DNA from 3 places in the Paenibacillus sp. FSL R7-277 genome. Region 1 is predicted to be linked to each of the others. Evidence: predicted binding sites of a transcription regulator. Region 1 holds the regulator's gene; each other region holds the start of a gene.
The links. Region 1 encodes Rex, which represses fermentation and respiration genes when NADH is low (regulators of the CRP and FNR family bind a similar motif). Its sites were predicted from a motif close to TTGTGAAATATTTCACAA; they were not measured.
Positions count from the first base shown of each region.

Region 2: C173_RS15195 (formate/nitrite transporter family protein) is a predicted target of Rex. The motif match lies at 1,590-1,607, and genes of this name have one in related genera.
Region 3: pflB (formate C-acetyltransferase) is a predicted target of Rex. The motif match lies at 4,515-4,532, and genes of this name have one in related genera.

Region 1 covers NZ_ASPX01000064.1:30,751-37,778, reverse strand. The annotation lists gene C173_RS18500 (tetratricopeptide repeat protein) at 1-255, shown strand, start outside; gene dinG (ATP-dependent DNA helicase DinG) at 371-3,232, shown strand; gene C173_RS18490 (redox-sensing transcriptional repressor Rex) at 3,382-4,032, shown strand; gene C173_RS18485 (amidohydrolase) at 4,022-5,323, shown strand; gene C173_RS18480 (cell wall elongation regulator TseB-like domain-containing protein) at 5,353-5,874, shown strand; gene C173_RS18475 (aminoglycoside adenylyltransferase domain-containing protein) at 6,175-6,936, shown strand.
Region 2 covers NZ_ASPX01000041.1:7,755-14,782, forward strand. The annotation lists gene C173_RS15190 (FAD-dependent oxidoreductase) at 105-1,469, shown strand; gene C173_RS15195 (formate/nitrite transporter family protein) at 1,708-2,535, shown strand; gene C173_RS15200 (MFS transporter) at 3,082-4,293, shown strand; gene C173_RS15205 (GNAT family N-acetyltransferase) at 4,352-4,876, shown strand; gene C173_RS15210 (MOSC domain-containing protein) at 4,866-5,528, shown strand; gene C173_RS15215 (GNAT family N-acetyltransferase) at 5,916-6,464, opposite strand; gene C173_RS15220 (DUF2164 domain-containing protein) at 6,507-6,752, opposite strand; gene C173_RS15225 (glutamine--tRNA ligase/YqeY domain fusion protein) at 7,023-7,028, shown strand, end outside.
Region 3 covers NZ_ASPX01000115.1:301,266-308,293, forward strand. The annotation lists gene C173_RS29205 (ABC transporter substrate-binding protein) at 1-1,200, shown strand, start outside; gene adhE (bifunctional acetaldehyde-CoA/alcohol dehydrogenase) at 1,738-4,359, shown strand; gene pflB (formate C-acetyltransferase) at 4,621-6,882, shown strand; gene pflA (pyruvate formate-lyase-activating protein) at 7,006-7,028, shown strand, end outside.

The sequences.
Region 1 (7,028 bases):
GGAGAAGGCGATACCGCCTGGGGACATCTGAATCACATGCTGGGCCTGATCCGTGAGGTGAAGCTGAAGGCGATGATCTATAATGCGCTGGGCTGTATCCGGGCTTCCCAGGAACGCTTCAATGAAGCCAGTGAGCTGTTCAGCCTGTCGCTGCTGCATGATCCTGATCTGCCGGAGCCGAACGTGAATCTGGAGGTGTGCCGCAGACGGGGCGGGAAGCTGGAGTTTGGCCATCAGCTGGTTTCGCTTTTATAATTTATCCTCGGTTTCTTTAGGCGATGCGCCCCACTTCCCGGGGTGTGCATCGCCTTTTTTCGTAACTTCTGTTATGCTGATAAAGAGTCTCAAGTGAAAGGGAATAGAACTTATAATGAAATTTGCCGTGCTTGATTTTGAAACTACGGGAACCCAATCTGTGGGAGAGATCATCCAGGTTGGCCTTGCCATTATAGAAGAAGACGGGACGATCTCCCGGGTGTATGGTTCCTATGTCAAGCCCGGAGCGCCAATTCCTCCTTTTATTACGGGCCTGACCGGAATTACAGACAGCGATGTACAGGATGCGCCTGAGCTCGATGAGATGATGATGGAGCTGGTACCGCTGCTGGATGATGTAGTCCTCGTCGGACACAATGTCGCGTTTGATTTTCATTTTTTGCAGAATGCGCTGGACCGCTGCGGCTACCTGCCGTTTCAGGGGCGGATTCTGGATACGATCGATTTTCTCAAAATATGCTTTCCTTCGCTGAGCACCTATCAGCTTGGCGCGGTAAGCAGCCACTTCGGCATTACGCATGACCGTCCCCATCAGGCGGACAGTGATGCGCTTGCCACGGCTATTGTGCTGCTCAAATGTCTGGAAGAGCTGCAGAGTCTGCCGCTGCTGACGATTCAGCGGCTGAATGAGCTGTTCGCGGACGAAGACAGTGATCTGGCCTGGTATTTCGACGGGCTGCTGCGGGAGCGGGAGATGGAGACCTTTCAGCCGGAAGGTGAGCTGAGCTTCTACCGCCAGCTTGCGCTGGCTGTGGGGGACTGGGCAGAGCTGGCTACGCCACGGGAGGATGGAAGCGTCAATCCGCTGGAGAATATTACCTTTGAAGAATATATGGATGAGGTAACCAAGCGGCTGAAGGCTGTTCTTCCCCAGTATGAGAGCCGAGAAGCCCAGGAGCTGATGATCCATGAGGTCATTACAGCGCTTGAGCAGGACAAGCATCTGCTGATTGAAGCGGGAACAGGCACCGGCAAATCGCTGGGTTATCTGCTTCCGGCCATCTACCATAGTGTGAAAAGCGATCAGAAGGTGATGGTCAGCACGCATACCATTAACCTTCAGGACCAGCTGCGGGAGCGGGATATTCCGCTCTTAACCAGCGTTGTGCCGTTCCCGTTCAAGGCCTCCATCTTTAAGGGAAGAGGGCACTATTTGTGTCTGCGCAAGTTCGAACATAGAATGAACAAAAAGGACTTTACGAGTCCAAGGGAAGAAGCGCTCACCGCTGCGCAAATGCTCGTTTGGCTGACTCAGACGACGACCGGCGATGATGAGGAGCTTAACTTAAGCGGACGGGGCGGCGATTTCTGGGAGACTGTAGCCAGTGATACTGACTCCTGCCTGGGACGCGCCTGTCCCTGGTTCCGCAAATGCTATTACCACCGGGCCAAGCATGAAGCCGGGATCTCCGATGTGGTAGTCACCAATCACTCCAAGCTGTTCGCAGATGTCAAAGCCGGGCATCAGCTTCTTCCGGCGTACGACCATCTTGTGATTGATGAAGCCCATCATCTGGAGGATATTGCCGGCAAGCATCTTGGCATGCAGATGAAATATTTCACATTCGCCCATACCCTCACCCGACTCTATAAAGATAGCCGGAGCGGGCAGCTGCCTGCCCTCCGTCAGAGTCTGCAGTCTTCGGGCAGTGAGCAGGCTTCCGAATGGAGCGGCGTGATCGACCGGATCTATCCCGATCTGCTGACGGTGAAGGAGTCCTGGGATGCGCTCAGCGACCGGCTCTTCAGCCTGCTGCCTGAGCGCAGCGATGCCGGGGCCGGTGAAGCAGGCCAGCTGGTGGCACGCCTGCAGCCGGGCAAGAAGCCGAAGGATTGGGAGGAGCTGGCTGCCCTTGAGAATACACTGAACCTCAGTCTGAGCGATATCATCCGCAAGGGCGACAAAATGCTCAGTGAGATGCGTGACACGGACAGCCAATCCTCCTCAGACAGTCTTGTGACCGATATCGGCGGGTTATTCAAGGATCTGGCATCCATTAGAGAGCAGATCCGCTTCTTCATGAGTCTGAACGATGAGAATATCGTGTATTGGCTGGAGGGAAGCGGTAATTATAAGGGCAAGTCGCTGCAAATGTATGCTGTTCCTGTAGATGTCAGCACCCAGCTCAGGGAGCTGTTCTTCGATAAGAAGAAGAGCATTATCCTGACCTCGGCCACCTTATCCGTGGATAAATCCTTCCAGTTCATGATTGATAACCTGGGTCTTGGCGAGGCTGCAGAGCAGCGGCGTCTGATGACTGCACTGCTTCCGTCGCCATTCAAGTATCGTGAGCAGGCTCTCCTGGTCATTCCGCGGGACTTCCCGAGCGTCAAGGGGAGTATTGGGGATGCCCGCTTTGTGGACACCCTCGTGCACTCCCTTGCTGAGACAGCTGTAACAACACGGGGGCGGATGCTGGTGCTGTTCACCTCCTACAAGATGCTGCGCCAGGTGTATGAACCGCTGAAGGAGGCACTTGCCTCACAGGATATCGCGGTACTCGGACAAGGTGTGGAAGGCGGCAGCCGGAGCAAGCTGATCCGCCGCTTCCAGGACAGCCCGGCTTCGGTCTTGCTGGGTACCAGCAGCTTCTGGGAAGGGGTGGATATCCCGGGAGAAGCATTGACCTGCCTGGCGATTGTCAGACTGCCGTTCCAGCCGCCGAATCACCCGCTGGCAGAAGCGAAGTCAGAGCTGCTTCAGGCACAGAAGAAGAATCCGTTCATGAAGCTGTCCGTGCCGCAGGCTGTCATCCGCTTCAAGCAGGGCTTCGGGCGGCTGGTCCGCACGGCGCAGGACCGGGGCATCGTAATTGTGTACGATACCAGAGTGATTGAATCGCATTACGGAAAGTACTTTCTGTACTCGCTCCCCGGTCCCAAGATGGAGCATATGCTCACCGAGCAGATGGTCCCGAGAATTGCCGAATGGCTGGATGACGGCGGGGTTTCCTAATTCATCTGCTATTGCTATTATTAATAAGTCATGATTATCCTGAAGATCCGTTCCCGCCTGTCCTGCCACTCCGGCAGGCGGCGGGGCACGGTTGCTATAATTGTACGGAATGAAGTGTAGGCTAACAAAACTTTTAAGGAGGAGAATACATGAAATCGGATAAAATATCGGAGGCCGTCGTGCGCAGGCTGCCAGTGTACCTGCGTTTCCTGAACGATCTCCAAAAACGTGAAATCTCCACAGTCTCTTCTCAGGAGCTGGGCCAGAAGCTTGACCTAAATCCCGCCCAGATCCGTAAGGATTTGGCTTATTTCGGTGATTTTGGCAGAAAAGGCATCGGCTATGATGTATCTTATCTGATTGAGAAGATCCGCCATATCCTGAAGCTTGACCAGCAAATTAATGTTGCACTGGTTGGAGCCGGTAACCTCGGTCATGCCTTGTCTAACTACAACGCTTACTTGAAGGATACGATGAAGATTACTGCAATCTTCGATGCCTACCCGCCGAAGGTGGGCCAGCAGATCAACTCGCTGGTTGTGCAGCCGATGGAGGAGCTAAGCAGTACCATCCGCTCGCAGGGCATCCGGATCGGGATTATTACCGTGCCTGACAGCGAAGCCCAGAACGTAGCTGATATTCTTGTGGATTCCGGTATCGAAGCGATTCTGAACTTCGCACCGGTTATTCTCAAGACGCCTGCCAATATCCGGATTCATGCCGCAGATTTCACCACAGATCTGCAGAGCTTGGCCTATTATTTGCATGATGGAAAGGATGAGGCTGAAGATGAGCAGTAAAATCACGATAATCAAGAACGGGCACTTTCTGGTTCCGGGCAGTGACAAGCCGGTTCTGAGCGGGTATATGACCCTGGAGAATGATCTGATTACTTACATAGGTGAAGCTGAGCCGGTAGTGGAGGATGGCGCTCAGGTCGTAGACGGCAGCCGTCTGCTGTTCATGCCGGGTCTGGTCAATACCCATGGGCATACGGCCATGTCACTGCTGCGCGGATACGGCGACGATATGGTGCTTCAGACTTGGCTGCAGGAGAAGATGTGGCCGATGGAAGAGAAATTCACTGGTGATGATGTATATTGGGGAACCTCGTTGTCCGTGCTGGAGATGCTGAAGGGCGGCACAACCACCTTCCTCGATATGTATGATCATATGGACCGGGTAGCGGAAGTGACCGAGCAGTCCGGTATTCGTGCTGTGCTGATGCGCGGCGTAATTGGGCTGTGCCCGGAAGAGGTACAGCAATCGAAGCTCGCTGAGGCGATTGCTTTTGCCCGTAACTGGCACGGCAAGGCTGACGGCAGAATTACGACCATGCTCTCACCGCACGCCCCGTACACCTGTCCTCCAGAGTTTTTCATGAAGTTTGTGCAGGCTGCCCATGATCTGGACTTGCCAATGCACACCCATATGTCCGAGACGCGCCATGAAGTGGAGCAGAACGTGGCCGACTACGGACTGCGTCCGGTCGCACATCTGGAGAAGCTCGGGATGTTCACCCGTCCTTCGCTCATTGCCCACGGGGTTCATCTGAATGATGAAGAGATTGGGATTCTGGCCCGCTATAACGTTGGCGTGTCGCATAACCCCGGCAGTAACCTTAAGCTGGCCAGCGGGGTTGCGCGTGTTCCTGAGCTGCTGCGAGCCGGGGTTAAGGTTTCCCTGGGTACAGACGGAGCGGCAAGTAACAATAATCTGGATATGTTCGAAGAGATGAGGCTGGCGGCTCTGATCCACAAGGGTGTAAGCGGTGATCCTACAGCGGTACCGGCTCCTGAAGCGCTGCTGATGGCGACGGAGTATGGGGCGCAGTCTATTTTCCTAAGCGGGGTAGGCAGGCTTGCCGCAGGGATGAAGGCCGACTTTATTGCACTTGATATTGATCAGCCGCATCTGCTGCCGCATACCGATCTGCTCTCCCATGCCGTATATTCGGCAAGTGCCAAGGATGTGGAGCATGTATGGGTGAACGGCCAGCAGGTTGTGAAGCATGGACAATGCCTGACACTTGATGAAGAAGCCATCCGCCGCAAAGCACAGGAGACGTTCGAGAGCCTGCTTAAACGGTAATTCAGGGGAACGGGAAAGGAAGCAGCGTGGTGAAGAAGAAGAGGAGAAAATGGATCTGGCTGGGGATTACCGTGGTGCTGCTCCTTCTGTTCGGACTAAGCCAGTTCTATGCCTACATTATGAAGGACCAGTGGAACGAGCGGAGTGAGGCCAAGGAGCTGGCCCGGGCGCGTGCCGGACTAACAGAGGTAACCAAGGCCCAGAAATCTATCTGGAATGAGAATGAGATCTACTGGGTGCTGACCGGTAAAAATGAAGCAGGGACCGAACTGATGGTGTGGGTCCGTTTCACCTTGGAGGGCAAGCCTGCCGGAGGCGACAACGACCTGTATGCTGAGGAACTGAGCAATGGCACCTCAGAAGAGAAAATGCGCGGAATCATAGCCGCCCAGCTGCCGGACATTACGATCGAACGGCTGCTGCCCGGTGTATACAACGGGGAATATGCCTGGCAGCTATTTTACAAAAAAGACGGGCGATTCTATTATAATTTTTACCGCTTCAAGGATGGCAGCGCCATCGGTGAGGGGTACAGTCTGCCGAACCGCTAGCGTCACTTTAAGCGGCCGGGCGTTCAGGCTTGAACTATATTTAGAAGCGGGAGATACAGTGATACTGTACTCCCGCTTTTTTGGCGTGTTATATACGAGTAGAGTATAGGCTAGGCTGTTTATGGATTTGAGAGGCGTGGATCTGTGGCTTACTTAATAAAGGGAGGCATTGATCGGAGCTGCTCCCTACTGCTCTGTTGTCAATGTGTACATACACCAGTATATACAGATTGCAGTACCATTCATGTACATGAACTCTCCAATGCTAGGCTAAATCTTAAGACAGAAGGAAGAGATGATATGGAAGTTTTAGCATATTTGGATCAGGCGGTTGATTTGTTTAAGGAAGAGCTGGGGGATAATCTATCGGGGATTTATCTGCACGGCTCCCTGGCCATGGGCTGTTTTCAACCGGATTCAAGCGATATTGATCTGCTGATCGTCATACAGGATAAGCTGCCCGCAGAGGTTAGTCATAGGCTTGCCAGTCGTATTGTAGCTTATCACGACAGTCTGCCGAATAAGCGCGGAATTGAACTGTCTATCGTCCTGAAGACATACCTGCACAACTATGTGTATCCTACGCCATTTGAATTTCACTTTTCAGAAGCTCATTTAGAGCGGTATAGAACCGATGAGAATTATCTGTGCGGCGGCTTTGAGGATGCTGATCTGGCGGCGCATTTTGCAGTAGTCTACGATCGCGGGTTTATCTTATACGGGGAACCGATCCGTGAGGCCTTTGCGCCGGTAGACCGGGGATATTATCTGGATTCCATCGTCCGGGATGTGGAAGATGCGCCGCAGAAAATTGAGAATGCTCCAGTCTATTACACACTGAATCTATGCAGGGTGCTCTATTATGTGCAGGAAGGTCATGTCTCTTCCAAGAAGGAAGGCGGTGAGTGGGGGCTGCAGCATTTACCGGAACGCTATCACGGGCTGCTGAGACGGTGTCTGAAGGAATATAGCGGTGCGGCAGTCGCCGAAGGCTATGAACCGCGCGAATTAACTGATTTTGCGGAATTTATGATGGCTGAAATCAAGCGGACTCCAAACTGAAGATTGACCGGGTAAAAATGATAAGCGCATGAAACATCCAGAAATTAGTATCAAAAATTTTAAATATATTCACAACTTTATGTAAAATCGTA
Region 2 (7,028 bases), on a different contig from region 1:
TCACAAATGTAAAGTTGTATAAACGCAGTCAGTACAGCACTTTTTTACAGACGCAATCACAAGCCCTACTAAATAAGCTTTTCAACTTGGAGGAGGAAGAAATTATGAAAGTAGCAGTTATTGGATGTACCCACGCCGGAACGGCCGCCATTGTAAATACCGCACAGTTATACCCGGATGCCCAGATTACGGTGTATGAGCGCAACGATAATATCTCATTCCTGTCTTGCGGCATTGCCTTATACGTTGGCGGTGTGGTCAAGGACCCGCAGGGACTATTCTATTCCTCCCCGGAACAACTTGCCGCCCTGGGTGTGCAGACGAAGATGCGTCATGAGGTAATCAACGTGGACACCGCCCGCAAAACCCTAAAAGCCCGCAACCTCGTGACCGGTGAGGAAATGGAAGATACTTATGACAAACTCATTATGACAACAGGCTCATGGCCGATTGTGCCTAAGCTTGAAGGAATAGAGATGGAGGGCATCCTGCTCTCGAAGAACTACAATCATTCCAACACCATTATCGAAGAAGCACAGAAGGTGAACAGAATTACTGTGGTCGGCGCCGGTTATATCGGGGTCGAGCTGGTAGAGGCTTTTCAGATGAATGGCAAGGAAGTTACGCTGATTGATGGGGAAGACCGCATCCTGAGCAAATATCTTGATGAAGAGTTCACCGCACCGATCCAGCAGTCGCTTGAGGATCACGGCATTAAGCTGGCGCTGGGCGAGAAGGTCGCCTCCTTCGCAGGTGAGAACGGCAGAGTGACCAAGGTGATTACGAGCAAGGGTGAACATGAGACGGATCTGGTTATTCTCTGCATCGGCTTCCGTCCGAATACCGAGCTGCTGAAGGGCCAAGTGGATATGCTGCCGAACGGCGCGATTATGGTTAACGATTATATGCAGACCAGCCTGCCGGATGTCTATGCTGCCGGTGACAGCTGCGCGATTCATTACAATCCGACTGGTAAACACGCGTATATCCCGCTGGCCACCAACGCAGTGCGTATGGGAACGCTGGTTGCCCGCAATCTGGTCTCGAACACGATCCCTTACATGGGTACGCAAGGCACATCGGGCATCAAGATCTATGAGGACAATATTGCCGGAACCGGACTGACTGAAGAGGCTGCTGCAGCCGAGGGAATGGACACGGAGAGCGTGATGCTGATCGACAACTACCGTCCGGAGTTCATGCCGACCTTCGAGCAGGTTCAGGTAAAAGTGGTCTTTGACCGTGCCACCCGCCGCATTCTGGGCGCGCAGATTATGTCCAAGATGGATCTCACGCAGTCGATCAATACCGTATCGGTCTGCATCCAGAATAAGATGACCGTGGACCAGCTGGCCTTCATCGACTTCTTCTTCCAGCCGCATTACAACAAGCCTTGGAACTTCCTGAACACCGCAGGCCTTCAGGCTCTGCCGAAGCTGGCTGCCGTCAAAGAACCTGTACACGTATAAGAGCTGAACATTTTGCCGGAGCCCATTCAGGGCTCTTTTTTTGTGAACTCTCGATGCAATGGCAGCCGGGAATGAAAAAAATTTTCTGTACAGCCCGCTTTTATGGTAAATTTGACATGTCAGTGAAAACTTTCACGTGGTTTTTATGATAGTGACTTTTATCACGTAAATGTGATTGGGATCACGTTACAATGGCATAAAGGAACAAATTTTAAGTAATTCGAAGGGGATAGGAATCATGGCTTATAACAAACCGCAGGGAATCGCTGAAGTGACGGTAGAGAACGGAATTAAGAAGGCGCATAATCCGCTCAGCACTGTACTCATTCTCGGTTTCCTGGGAGGAGCGTTTATCGCGCTCGGATTTTTGCTGGATATTCGTGTCATTGCCGGTGCACCCGCCGAGTGGGGGTCCATTGCTAACTTCATCGGGGCTGCGGTGTTCCCGGTTGGACTGGTGCTGGTGCTGCTTGCCGGAGGCGAACTGCTTACGGGCAATATGATGGCGGTGCCGCTGGCTTTTATGGCGAAGAAGATTTCGTTCTGGGAAGTCATGAAGAACCTGGTGCTGATCACGCTCAGCAACCTGGCAGGCGCCTTGTTCGTCGCTTATTTCTTCGGTCACATCGTTGGCCTTACATCAGATGGCGTGTATCTGGAGAAGCTGGTAAGTATGGCGGAGCATAAGATCGATGCTACGTTCCTGCAGGCTTTTATCTCCGGGATCGGCTGTAACTGGCTGGTAGCGCTGGCGGTATGGCTGTCGTACGGGGCAGACAATTTCAGCGGCAAAATCCTCGGTATCTGGTTTCCGACCATGGCGTTCGTGGCCATCGGCTTCCAGCACGTTGTAGCTAACATGTTCCTTATCCCTGCTGCGATCTTCGAAGGACATTTCACCTGGGGCCAGTATGCGGCCAACTTCGTTCCGGTCTGGCTGGGCAATCTGACGGGCGGCGCGATCTTCGTGGCTGCTGCGTACTGGATGGCCTATCTGCGCAAGGAGCCGGGTGCTGTGAGCCCAGCCGCAGGCGTGCCTGCTGCGGGCTTGAAGAAACACGCTTAATGAATACGGACTTGACCCGGTGTGAATCACATCGCCGGACTGTAACATAGCTTGGCCTAGCACTTCCTGCTTCTCGGCACCCTGCTTCAAGGGATTCGTAGAGACAGGGAGTGTTTTTGTATAAAGATAAGAATTTATATGCTTCGCGTTATAATTATCCTTATCTTTCTCGCTGAAACGGTACCGTCCTGTAAAAGGACGGCAAAGCCGTTTCTACTTGTTTGGTATAGGTACAGCAGGATCATCCTCCGGACAAAACAAAATTCACCGTGCAATCCGATTCGGGGGAACGAAATCGGATCTCACGGTGAATAAAATAGGGAGTGTTTCATATGGATCATTACCCCGGCTTCCGGGGAACGAATCAGTGCCGGCAAGGTATTTTTGTTTACGTGTGAAAGAGCGGGTTATAGAATATAAATATCACAAATTATATCCCGGTTTCCCGCGATACAGCATTAACGCACATGCTTGCCCCGCCCCCTGTTTTGGGATGATACTGGATGGATTAATGACAGCTATGTTACAGGGGATGACAGACAAGATATGAGATTCATGCAGGCCTATCCGAAGGAAATTAAAGTATTCTTGATTGCCAGTCTGATTAATGCTACCGGCAGTGCACTGATGTGGCCGCTGGTTACAATGTATGTATTCGATGAACTGGGACGCAGTATGAAAGACGCGGGAATCGTGCTGCTGGTGCAGTCACTTGGCGGGATTGCCGGTCAGCTGCTGGGCGGTTCGTTGTATCATAAGGTAGGAGTGAACCGCCTGATTGTCGGCGCTTTGGCGATGAATGCCTTGACGCTGTTTGCCCTCCCGTGGGCGAGCGGAAGCTGGAGCGTATTCATAATCGTTATGGGTATGATGGGATTGTTCAACTCCCTCTCCCTCCCGGCGATCCAGGCGTTTATCGGTTTCCGGTTCGCGGAGCAGCGCGCAGAGCTGTTCAATATCATCTATGTTGCCAATAATATAGGGGTAGCCCTGGGAACCGCGCTGAGCGGCTTCCTGGGCAATTATATGCTGAGCTTTGTGCTTAACGGGGTGACCTCGGCCGTATTTGCCGGATTCTTCTTCGTCTATCTGCGTAAGGTAGGGACGGCTCCGGCTCACAGCACAGTATCGAAAAAGCAACCGCAGAATGAAGTGTCGGGCTGGAGACTCCTCGGCCATATACGGATCTATCTGTTCATGGCGGTGGGCTCGATGTTCCTGCTGATCGGCAATTCGATCTGGAACAGCGGAGTCTCGCCGTTCATTATCTCGGAAGGCTGGTCGAAGCAGCTGTACGGCTTCCTCTGGACGCTGAACGGTGTGCTGATCTTCGCGGCGCAGCCGCTGGTCAGCCTGATCAAGCGCGGGTTCGCGCAGACGTCAACTGCGCAGATGACAGCAAGCGCCGTCTTTTACCTGGGCGGGTATGCTGTAATTCTGTTTATGCCAAGCTATCCGGGGATGCTGCTGGGTATGGTGCTGGCTACCCTTGGGGAGATGCTGATCTCTCCGGCGATGCCTTCCTTCATCTCGGAGCATGCCCAGCGCAGCGCGCCGTTCTATCTCGGGCTGAGCGGCGGAATTGGCGCAATCGGCCGTGTCATCGGGCCTTATCTGATGGGTGTTCAGTTCGACAGGGGCGGTCTTGCGCCAACCGGCTGGCTCGCTTGCGGCATGGCTGTGCTATCCGTAGGATTCTTCGCGCTTCACGCCTATATGAACCGTTCAGCTGTACAGCTTGAGCGCAGGACTGCATAATCGTTCACGCTGCAACTAATCTTTTTCTATCTGCTTAGTAAGGCAAGGGGGTATAATAATGCAACCAATTAACAGTGATGCTGCACTGCTTATCCGGCCTTCCGAAATCAGGGATGCCCGTGAGCTGATCGTGCTCGATAATATGATCTGGACGGAGAATACAACCCCGGGTCCGCTGATGTGGCGCTCGCGGGAGGACTATCTGCTGCATGCGCCGCCCGGCTCCCAGCTTGTGGCCTTGCAGGACGGGGAGCTATGTGGTTACGTTGGCTTCGGCTGTCCCAGCGGGATGGAGAGCAACCGCCATGTATGCGAGGTGAATATCGCTGTGCACCCGCGCTTTCAGCGGTTGGGTGTAGGCAGCCGATTGATCGCGGAGATCAAGCGCCATGCCGCGGGGCATGGCATCCGCAAGCTGCGGCTGCGTGTGCTCTCCTGCAATACACCGGCACTTCAGTTCTACCGCAAATGCGGATTCGAGGAAGAGGGACGGCTGCGGGAGGAATTCTACTTAAGCGGACGTTATGTGGATGAAGTATTTATGAGCTGCAGGCTGACGGGAGGAGAAGGGGATGGAGAGTGAAGTGAAGATGCAAGTCGTCTCGCTTAATGTAGGCAAGCCGAAGACGGTGGAGTACCGCGGTAAGCCGCTGGACACCGGAATCTACAAGCTGCCGGTAGCCGGGCCGCTTGCGCTTCGGGTGGGTGGGTTCACCGGAGACGGGCAAGCGGATCTGGTCAATCATGGAGGCCCTGACAAGGCAGTCTGCGTCTATCCGGTGGAGCATTATGCCCACTGGGAGGAGTGGCTTGGCCGGAAGCTGGAGGTTTCCGCCTTCGGCGAGAACATCACGGCGAGCGGACTGCTGGAGACCGAGGTGTGCATCGGGGATGTTTTTGAGATCGGTACGGCACTGCTGGAGGTCAGCCAGCCGCGCTTCCCGTGCTTCAAGCTCACGCAGAAGCATGGACCGGCGGATATGCCGGCTCAGGTGCTGTCCACGGGGTATAGCGGATTCTATTTCCGCGTGCTGCGTGAAGGCCGGGTGGCAGCCGGTGACCGGATTGTTAAGCTGGAGAGCGGTGCGGGAAGCTTCCCGGTGAGACAGGTACTGTACTCGATGGAGCATGGGCGTAAGGACCCTGCCGGGCTGGCTGAGCTGGCCGGACTGGAGAGCCTTGCGGCTGGTATCCGTGAGCGGTTCCAGAGATGGCTGGATGCGGCGGAGAGCTAAGGTGGTGCGGGTGGAGTGAAGCAGCTAGGAGAGCTGGGCCACCCGCCCTGCAAAGTAAACAAGTGGAAAAACGTATCTTATCTCGCCTACTTCTGGCAAATAACCGAAAACAAGTGGAAAAAGAGCAACTAAAATAGTTAGTTCCAGCCCTGTTAGACGAAAGGTGAGAAATTAAGTGTTGTTTATCCAACTCCAGTCCGCGCACGGGCAAATTGTTCATCAGCAAGTGGACAAAATCCAACTATATCCGGTGTGCCCCTGAATCTGCCGAAAGTGGGCTGGTCGCGGAAATGAGGGGCAGAAATGCCCCCGAATCCGCCGACCCGACCGACCCGTTCCCCTGTATGCTCCGCGCACCCGTGCTCTATGACCGGCAGCCCTCCCCGCTCAGCCCAGCAGCTTCCATTCGCTGCGCAGCAGGCCGTACACTGCATGGTTCACATAACCACTAGGCAGCTTCTCGGCCTGGCGGATGACTCCTTCGAAAATAAAGCCCAGCCGTTCGGGGATAGCTCTGCTGGCCAGGTTGCCTGTAGCGCAGCGGACCTCGATGCGGTTCAGCTCCAGCTCCAGCAGGGCGTAATCGACAAAGACCCGGCAGGCACTGGTCATATAGCCTTGTCCCTCATAGCCTTCGCCCAGCCAGTAGCCGATGCCGACCGAGCGGTTATGCCAGTCAATCTCGTGATAGCCGATAATGCCGGCCAATTCCTCCCGGACCCACAGTCCGGCAGTGAAGCCGCCGTTATCAATTCCCTGCTTCACGGAGTTCTTGATGAACGTGGTAAGATGAGCCTGCTCGGCTACGCCATCCACCCAAGGCAGCCATTGTCTGAGCCGGTGGCGGGAGCGTTCCACCAGGGCGAACATCTGACGGGCATGCTCCGGCATGAGCAGCTTCAGCTTCAGCTCTTCATCTATGACATAATTAAACATGCGGCTGCCCCCTATGCGTTGTGAGTTATAAGCCTCGCTGAACTAACGCTTCTGCCACTCCAAGGCGTAGATATCTTCCTCCAGGGCCTGCATGCGCTGAAGAGCAAGCGTGCGGCAGTCGCTAAGCGCCCCGTTGTAAATCGCCGGCCCCAGCTCCTTCAGGAAGAACTCCAACAGATTGTCTGCGGCCAGGTGGCCGATCGTTTCCCCGCGCTCCGCCTCGAAGTAAGCACGGATGTTCTCCGTAATCATCTCCCGCTGCTCTTTAGGCAGTTTTACCGGTTGCATAAGCATCCCCCTTTAGCTTAATATTCCTATATTTATCATGCTACTCCATCGCCGGGAGAGAAGTCAAAGGATGCGGAGCTGCTTAACTTTTGAAATATAAAAATTTATATGTTTCACACGATAACTTATCTTTCTATTTCTCGCTGAAACGGTACCGTCCTTTAAAAGGACGGCAATGCCGTTTCCGCTTGTTGAACATTCCCGGCTTAACGGGTATATTAATAGGAAACATGTTCATACAAGGAAGTAGTTATATTACAGAATGAAAGGTTGATC
Region 3 (7,028 bases), on a different contig from region 1:
TTCCAGGAAGTCTATCCGAACGTGGAGATCGTCAAGGACGACTGGCAGTATAATGTAAGCGAGATCGGAGTGAAGATGGCAGCGAATGAAGCGCCGACCTTCTTCAACACGTATGCCACCGAAGCCAAATTCCTGATTGAGAAGGGCTGGGTAGCTGACATCACCGATCTGTGGAACAATTATGAGTTCAAGGATCAGATCAATCCTGTGCTGCAGAACCAGTTCATCATTGACGGCAAGGTGTATGGAGTTACCCAGAAGGGTTACGTCACTACAACAATGATCAACAAGAAGATGCTGGATGACAAAGGTGTAGCCGTACCTCCAATGGATTGGACCTGGGACGACATGCTGAACACAGCCAAAGGAGTGGCCGATCCCAAGAAAGGTATCTCAGGGATTGCCCCGATGGGCAAAGGCAACGAAGCCGGCTGGAACTGGACCAACTTCCTGTTCGAAGCAGGCGGGGAGATTCAGAAGATTGAGGGCGGAAAGGTGGTGGCCACCTTCAATTCCGAAGCTGGTGTTAAAGCGCTGGACTTCTATAAAAAGCTGAGATGGGAAGCCAAAGCGGTTCCCCAGGATTGGGCGCTCGGCTGGGGCGATGCGGTAGGTGCCTTCCAGCAGGGCCGTACCGCGATGGTAATGGCCGGATCTGACGGAGTCATTGAACAGGCGCTTAACCAGGGCGGGTTCAAGCCGGAGGATGTGCTGACCTATCCAATGCCTGCGGCTGAGAAGGGCGGCAAGCATACCGGTGTTCTCGGCGGCGACTATCTGGTCATCAACCCTAATGCCAGCAAGGATGAGCAGGAGATGGCCTTCCGTTATATTACCTTCGACTATTTCTCGGATAAAGGTCTGGAAGCGCTCGATGCCATTCTGCAGCAGCGCAAGGCGGACGGCAAATACTTCATTCCGCCGCTTCTTGATTACTATGCTGCCGATTCCGACTTCGGCAAGAAGACCAAAGCAGTGTATGACAAATACTCTGATATTGTATATCAATACAATACAGATATTATGGCTCTACTCGACGGCAAACCTGAGGCGCAGTACAATACCCAGGACTACTATGCAACCATGTCCAATGTCATTCAGGAGCTGTTCGCCAAGGAAGGCACGGACTCCAAGGCCCAGCTTGATGCAGCAGCCGCAACCGTACAGAAGAAATTTTTCGATACCATTAAGGTGGAGTAGCCTGGGACGTCTCTTTCTAGACTTAGGGGAAGAGATGAATAAGGGGGGGACAGCAGAGATGCTGTCTCTTTTTTTATAAAAATATAAGAATTTATAGGTTGCACACGATAAATTATCCTTCTATTTCTCGCTGAAACGGTACCGTCCTTTAAAAGGACGGCAAAGCCGTTTCCACTTGGCAGAAATTTATATTTATATTCACCGTCAGAGTGAGTCTCTAGAAGAGCGACGGATGAACCGAAGTGATGGCTTGGCATTCATGAGCAAAATTCCCGAAGCCCAACCGGCATTGCAAGGCAAGATGGGCTATCAACGCTGCAGACTATCGTATTGCGTTCGCAGAATAGACAAATTTCAATTAAATATTACATATAATATGGTAAAAACACTAGTATATGATCGAATGAAAGCGCTTTGAAAACAACTCAAAAAAAACTTTATACTTTGTGAAAGATTTCACTATACAAGGTGAAAAGGATGTGCTAAGATAAATGTATAGAAAGAAACAACCTAAAAATTGACAGGAGGACGAGGGAGATGGCAGTTAAAAACGAAGTCGCCGCCCAAGTGAAACAAACCACCGCTGAAGAGTATATTCAGGTTTTGGTGGATAAAGCAAAGAAAGCCCACGAAGCGTTCATGGGCCTGGATCAAGAGCAGACAAACACAATCGTTCATGCAATGGCGCTGGCCGGACTCGACAAGCATATGTACCTGGCAAAACTGGCTGTTGAAGAAACAGGACGCGGAGTATACGAAGACAAAATTACAAAGAACATCTTCTCCACTGAATATATCTGGCACGGTATTAAGTACGACAAGACTGTAGGCGTTATTGAGGATAACGCTTATGACAGCTTCCAGAAGATTGCTGAACCAGTCGGAATCATTATGGGTATCACACCGGTAACCAATCCAACATCCACCACGATGTTTAAAGCTTTGATTTCCGCTAAGACACGTAACCCTATTATATTCGGTTTCCACCCGTCAGCGCAAGAGTGCAGTGCGGCAGCAGCCAAAATTCTGCATGATGCAGGCGTAGCAGCAGGCGCACCTGAGAACTTCATCCAATGGATTGAGCTTCCTACGATGGACAAAACAAACGCACTGATGAACAATCCGGACGTTGCACTGATTCTGGCAACCGGCGGATCGGCAATGGTCAAGGCAGCTTACAGCTGCGGCAAACCGGCACTCGGCGTAGGTCCTGGTAACGTGCCTGCTTTCATCGAGAAGAGTGCTGATATTGATCAGGCTGTAACAGACCTTATCCTGTCGAAGACTTTTGATAATGGTATGATCTGTGCTTCCGAGCAGGCAGTTATCATTGAAGAAGCCATCTTCGATCAAGTGAAAAAGAAAATGATTGCAAACGGCTGTTACTTTGTGAACAAAGAAGAAGCAGCTAAGCTGACCAGCGGCGCAATGAACGTAGAGAAATGTGCAGTTAACCCGGCTATCGTTGGCCAATCCGCTGTGAAGATCGCTGAAATGTGCGGCATTCAGGTTCCTGCCGGAACGAAGATCCTGGTAGCTGAGCTTGAAGGTGTAGGTACTAAATATCCATTGTCCGCTGAGAAGCTGAGCCCGGTTCTGGCTTGCTACAAGGTGAAGAATGCTGACCAGGGTATCGAACGCGCAGCTCAAATCGTTGAATTTGGCGGCATGGGCCACAGCTCGGCTATCCATTCCAACAACGAAGAAGTAATCATGAAGTTCTCCAACCGTCTGCAGACCGGACGTATTCTCGTCAACTCGCCATCGACTCACGGCGCAATCGGCGACATTTACAACACTAATATCCCTTCATTGACACTGGGCTGCGGATCTTACGGACGCAACTCGGTATCGCAGAACGTCACTGCAATCAATCTGATCAACGTGAAAAGGGTGAATCGTCGTACCGTGAATATGCAATGGTTTAAAGTACCTGACAAGATTTACTTCGAAAAGGGAGCCACTCAGTACCTGGCCAAAATGCCTGACATCACACGCGTTGCTATCATCACTGACCCTGTAATGGTTAAACTGGGGTATGTTGAAAGAGTTGAGCACTATCTGCGTCAGCGCCAGACTCCTGTAGCGATCGAAGTGTTCTCGGAAGTTGAACCGGATCCATCGACTACTACTGTAGAAAAAGGTACAGCTATGATGAACAGATTCCAGCCGGACTGCATCATCGCACTCGGCGGTGGTTCCCCAATGGATGCTGCCAAGGGCATGTGGCTGTTCTACGAACATCCGGATGCAGACTTCAACGGCCTGAAACAGAAGTTCATGGATATCCGCAAACGGGTATACAAATTCCCTAAGCTCGGCAACAAAGCGAAATTCGTTGCCATTCCAACCACTTCGGGTACAGGTTCTGAAGTAACATCGTTCGCAGTTATCACAGACAAGACAACAGGCAATAATACCAAGTATCCGCTCGCTGACTATGAGCTGACTCCAGACGTAGCAATTATTGACCCTGAGTTTGTCTACAGCTTGCCTAAGACTGCAGTTGCCGATACAGGAATGGACGTATTGACACATGCTATCGAAGCTTATGTATCTGTAATGGCCAGTGACTATACCGATGGTCTGGCAATCAAAGCCATCCAACTGGTGTTCCAGTGGCTGGAGAAATCCGCACTGCAAGGTGACAAGCTGGCCCGTGAGAAAATGCACAATGCTTCGACGCTTGCCGGTATGGCCTTTGCCAACGCATTCCTGGGGATTAACCACAGCTTGGCACACAAATGGGGCGGACAGTATCACACCGCACACGGCCGTACCAATGCGATCCTGATGCCGCATGTTATCCGTTACAATGCCAAGAAACCTACGAAGTTCGCTTCGTTCCCTAAATATTCGCACTTTGTAGCTGACGAACGGTACGCAGAAATCGCCCGTATTCTGGGATTGCCTGCACGCACTACCGAAGAAGGCGTAACCAGCCTGATCAATGCAATCCGCGACATGAACAAAAAACTCGGTATCGAAGAATCCTTCTCGGCTCTTGGTTTCGATCCTAAGGACTTCGAATCCCGTGTAGACTATCTGGCTGACCGTGCATTTGAAGACCAATGTACTACTGCCAATCCTAAAATGCCGCTGGTATCCGAGCTTGCTGATGTATACCGCAACGCATTCTACGGAAAATTCGATAACTAATTAACGGTTGCCTGGCAAAGAATAAGGTTAAAGGTTAATATGGGACTGGATGGAAGTGACAAATATCACCGAAAGAGTGATATTTGTCACAGTCCTTTTTCAGAAAATAAACTAAAATGTTTATATAGACAACGATCCCCGTTATGAAGATGTGATTGTGAATTTTATAACAACTATTAGCCTCGGGATCACGAGACACGGGATTAACCTTCAAGCCCGCGATCTCTACAAATATAATAAATATAAATGGAGGGATTTAGCATGTCGGTGATTGAAAAAGAAGTATTAGAAGCAAAATCGGGTTGGAGAAATTTCACAAAAGGTGTCTGGGCCAAGAAAGTTGACGTTAACAACTTTATTGCAAAGAACATCAAGCCTTATGAAGGAACTGAAGATTTCCTGGTTGGACCTACCAGCAATACAACTGAACTGTGGAAGATTATCTCCCAGCTGAGCAAGGAAGAAAGAGAAAGAGGCGGCGTATGGGATGTATCCCTCGATACTGTCTCCACCATCACTTCCCACGCTCCTGGCTACATTGACAAGGATAAGGAACAGATTGTCGGCGTTCAGACTGACGCTCCTTTCAGACGTTCCATTCAGCCGTTCGGCGGTATCAAGATGATGATCGATGCTACTAAGGCATACGGCTTCGAGCTTCCGCAGAATATCGTTGACATGTTCACGAACATCCGCAAAACGCATAACCAAGGCGTATTTGATGCATATACACCAGATATGAGAGCTGTGCGTAAATCCGGCGTAATCACAGGCCTTCCTGATGCTTATGGCCGCGGACGTATCATCGGCGACTATCGCCGTATTGCTCTGTATGGTATTGATTTCCTGATTAAAGACAAGAAGCAGCAACTGGCTGAGCTTGAAGTTGACTCCATGACAGAAGATGTTATCCGTCTGCGTGAAGAGCTGTCCGAGCAAATGCGTGCTCTGGGCGAACTGAAACAAATGGCTGCAGCTCATGGTATGGATATTTCCAAACCGGCTACGAACTTCAAAGAAGCTACACAATGGGTATACTTCGGTTATCTGGCAGCTGTTAAAGAACAGAATGGTGCGGCTATGTCCCTTGGACGCGTATCTTCCTTCCTCGACATCTATGTTCAACGTGACTTTGAAGAAGGTACTCTGACAGAAGAGCAAGCTCAAGAAATCGTTGACCATTTCGTAATGAAGCTGCGTATCGTGAAATTCCTGCGTACGCCTGACTATAACGACCTGTTCTCCGGCGACCCAACTTGGGTTACAGAATCCATCGGTGGTATGGCTGAAGATGGTACAACCCGCGTAACCAAGAACAGCTTCCGCTTCCTGCATACCCTGTACAATCTGGGACCGGCTCCAGAACCAAACCTGACTGTACTGTGGTCCGAGAAGCTTCCTGAAGGCTTTAAGAAATATTGTGCTAAGGTATCTATTGAGACCAGCGCTATTCAATATGAGAACGATGATGTAATGCGTCCATACTGGGGTGAAGATTATGCAATTGCCTGCTGCGTATCCCCAATGCGTATCGGTAAGCAAATGCAGTTCTTCGGTGCCCGTGCCAACCTGGCTAAGGCTCTGCTGTATGCGATCAATGGCGGTAAAGATGAGAAATCCGGTGCTCAGGTAGGTCCTGAATATCCTGCGATCACTTCTGAATACCTGGATTATGATGAAGTAATGAAACGCTTCAAACCAATGATGGAATGGCTGGCTAAGACTTATGTCAATACGCTGAACATCATTCACTATATGCATGACAAATATTCCTACGAACGTATCGAAATGGCGCTGCATGACCGCGACATTCTGCGTACTATGGCTTGCGGTATTGCCGGACTGTCCGTTGCTGCTGACTCCCTGAGCGCAATCAAATACGCTAAGGTTAAGCCAATCCGCAACGAAGAAGGTATTGCTATCGACTTTGAAACTGAGGGTGAATTCCCTTGCTACGGTAACAACGACGACGCTGTTGACGGCATTGCTGTTGAGCTGGTTGAAACCTTCATGTCGATGATCCGCAAAAACAAAACGTATCGTGATGCTGTACCGACTCAATCGGTACTGACTATCACTTCGAACGTTGTCTATGGTAAAAAGACTGGTACTACTCCTGACGGACGTAAAAAAGGCGAACCATTCGCTCCTGGTGCTAACCCAATGCACGGACGCGACAAGAAGGGCGCCCTGGCATCCCTGAACTCTGTTGCCAAACTTCCTTACTCCGATGCACAGGATGGTATCTCGAATACCTTCTCCATCGTTCCTAAGGCGCTAGGTAAAGACGAAGATTCCCGTAAGTCCAACCTGGTCTTCATGATGGACGGATATTTCCACAATAACGCTCAGCACTTGAACGTTAACGTATTTAACCGTGAGCAGCTGCTTGACGCTATGGATCACCCAGAGAACTATCCACAGTTGACCATTCGCGTATCCGGCTATGCTGTTAACTTCATCAAGCTGACCCGTGAACAACAGATGGATGTTATCAACCGTACATTCCACGATTCCATGTAAGAAGCATTCTTGTTCTACAAGAACTGAAACCAATCAAAGAGCTGCCGCCCTTGCAAGAGGGCGGTACACTCTTGTCTGAAAGTGGTTAAAATTTTAAGTTTTTTTTCGAAAGGATGACATCTCATGCTTAAAGGACATATCCACTC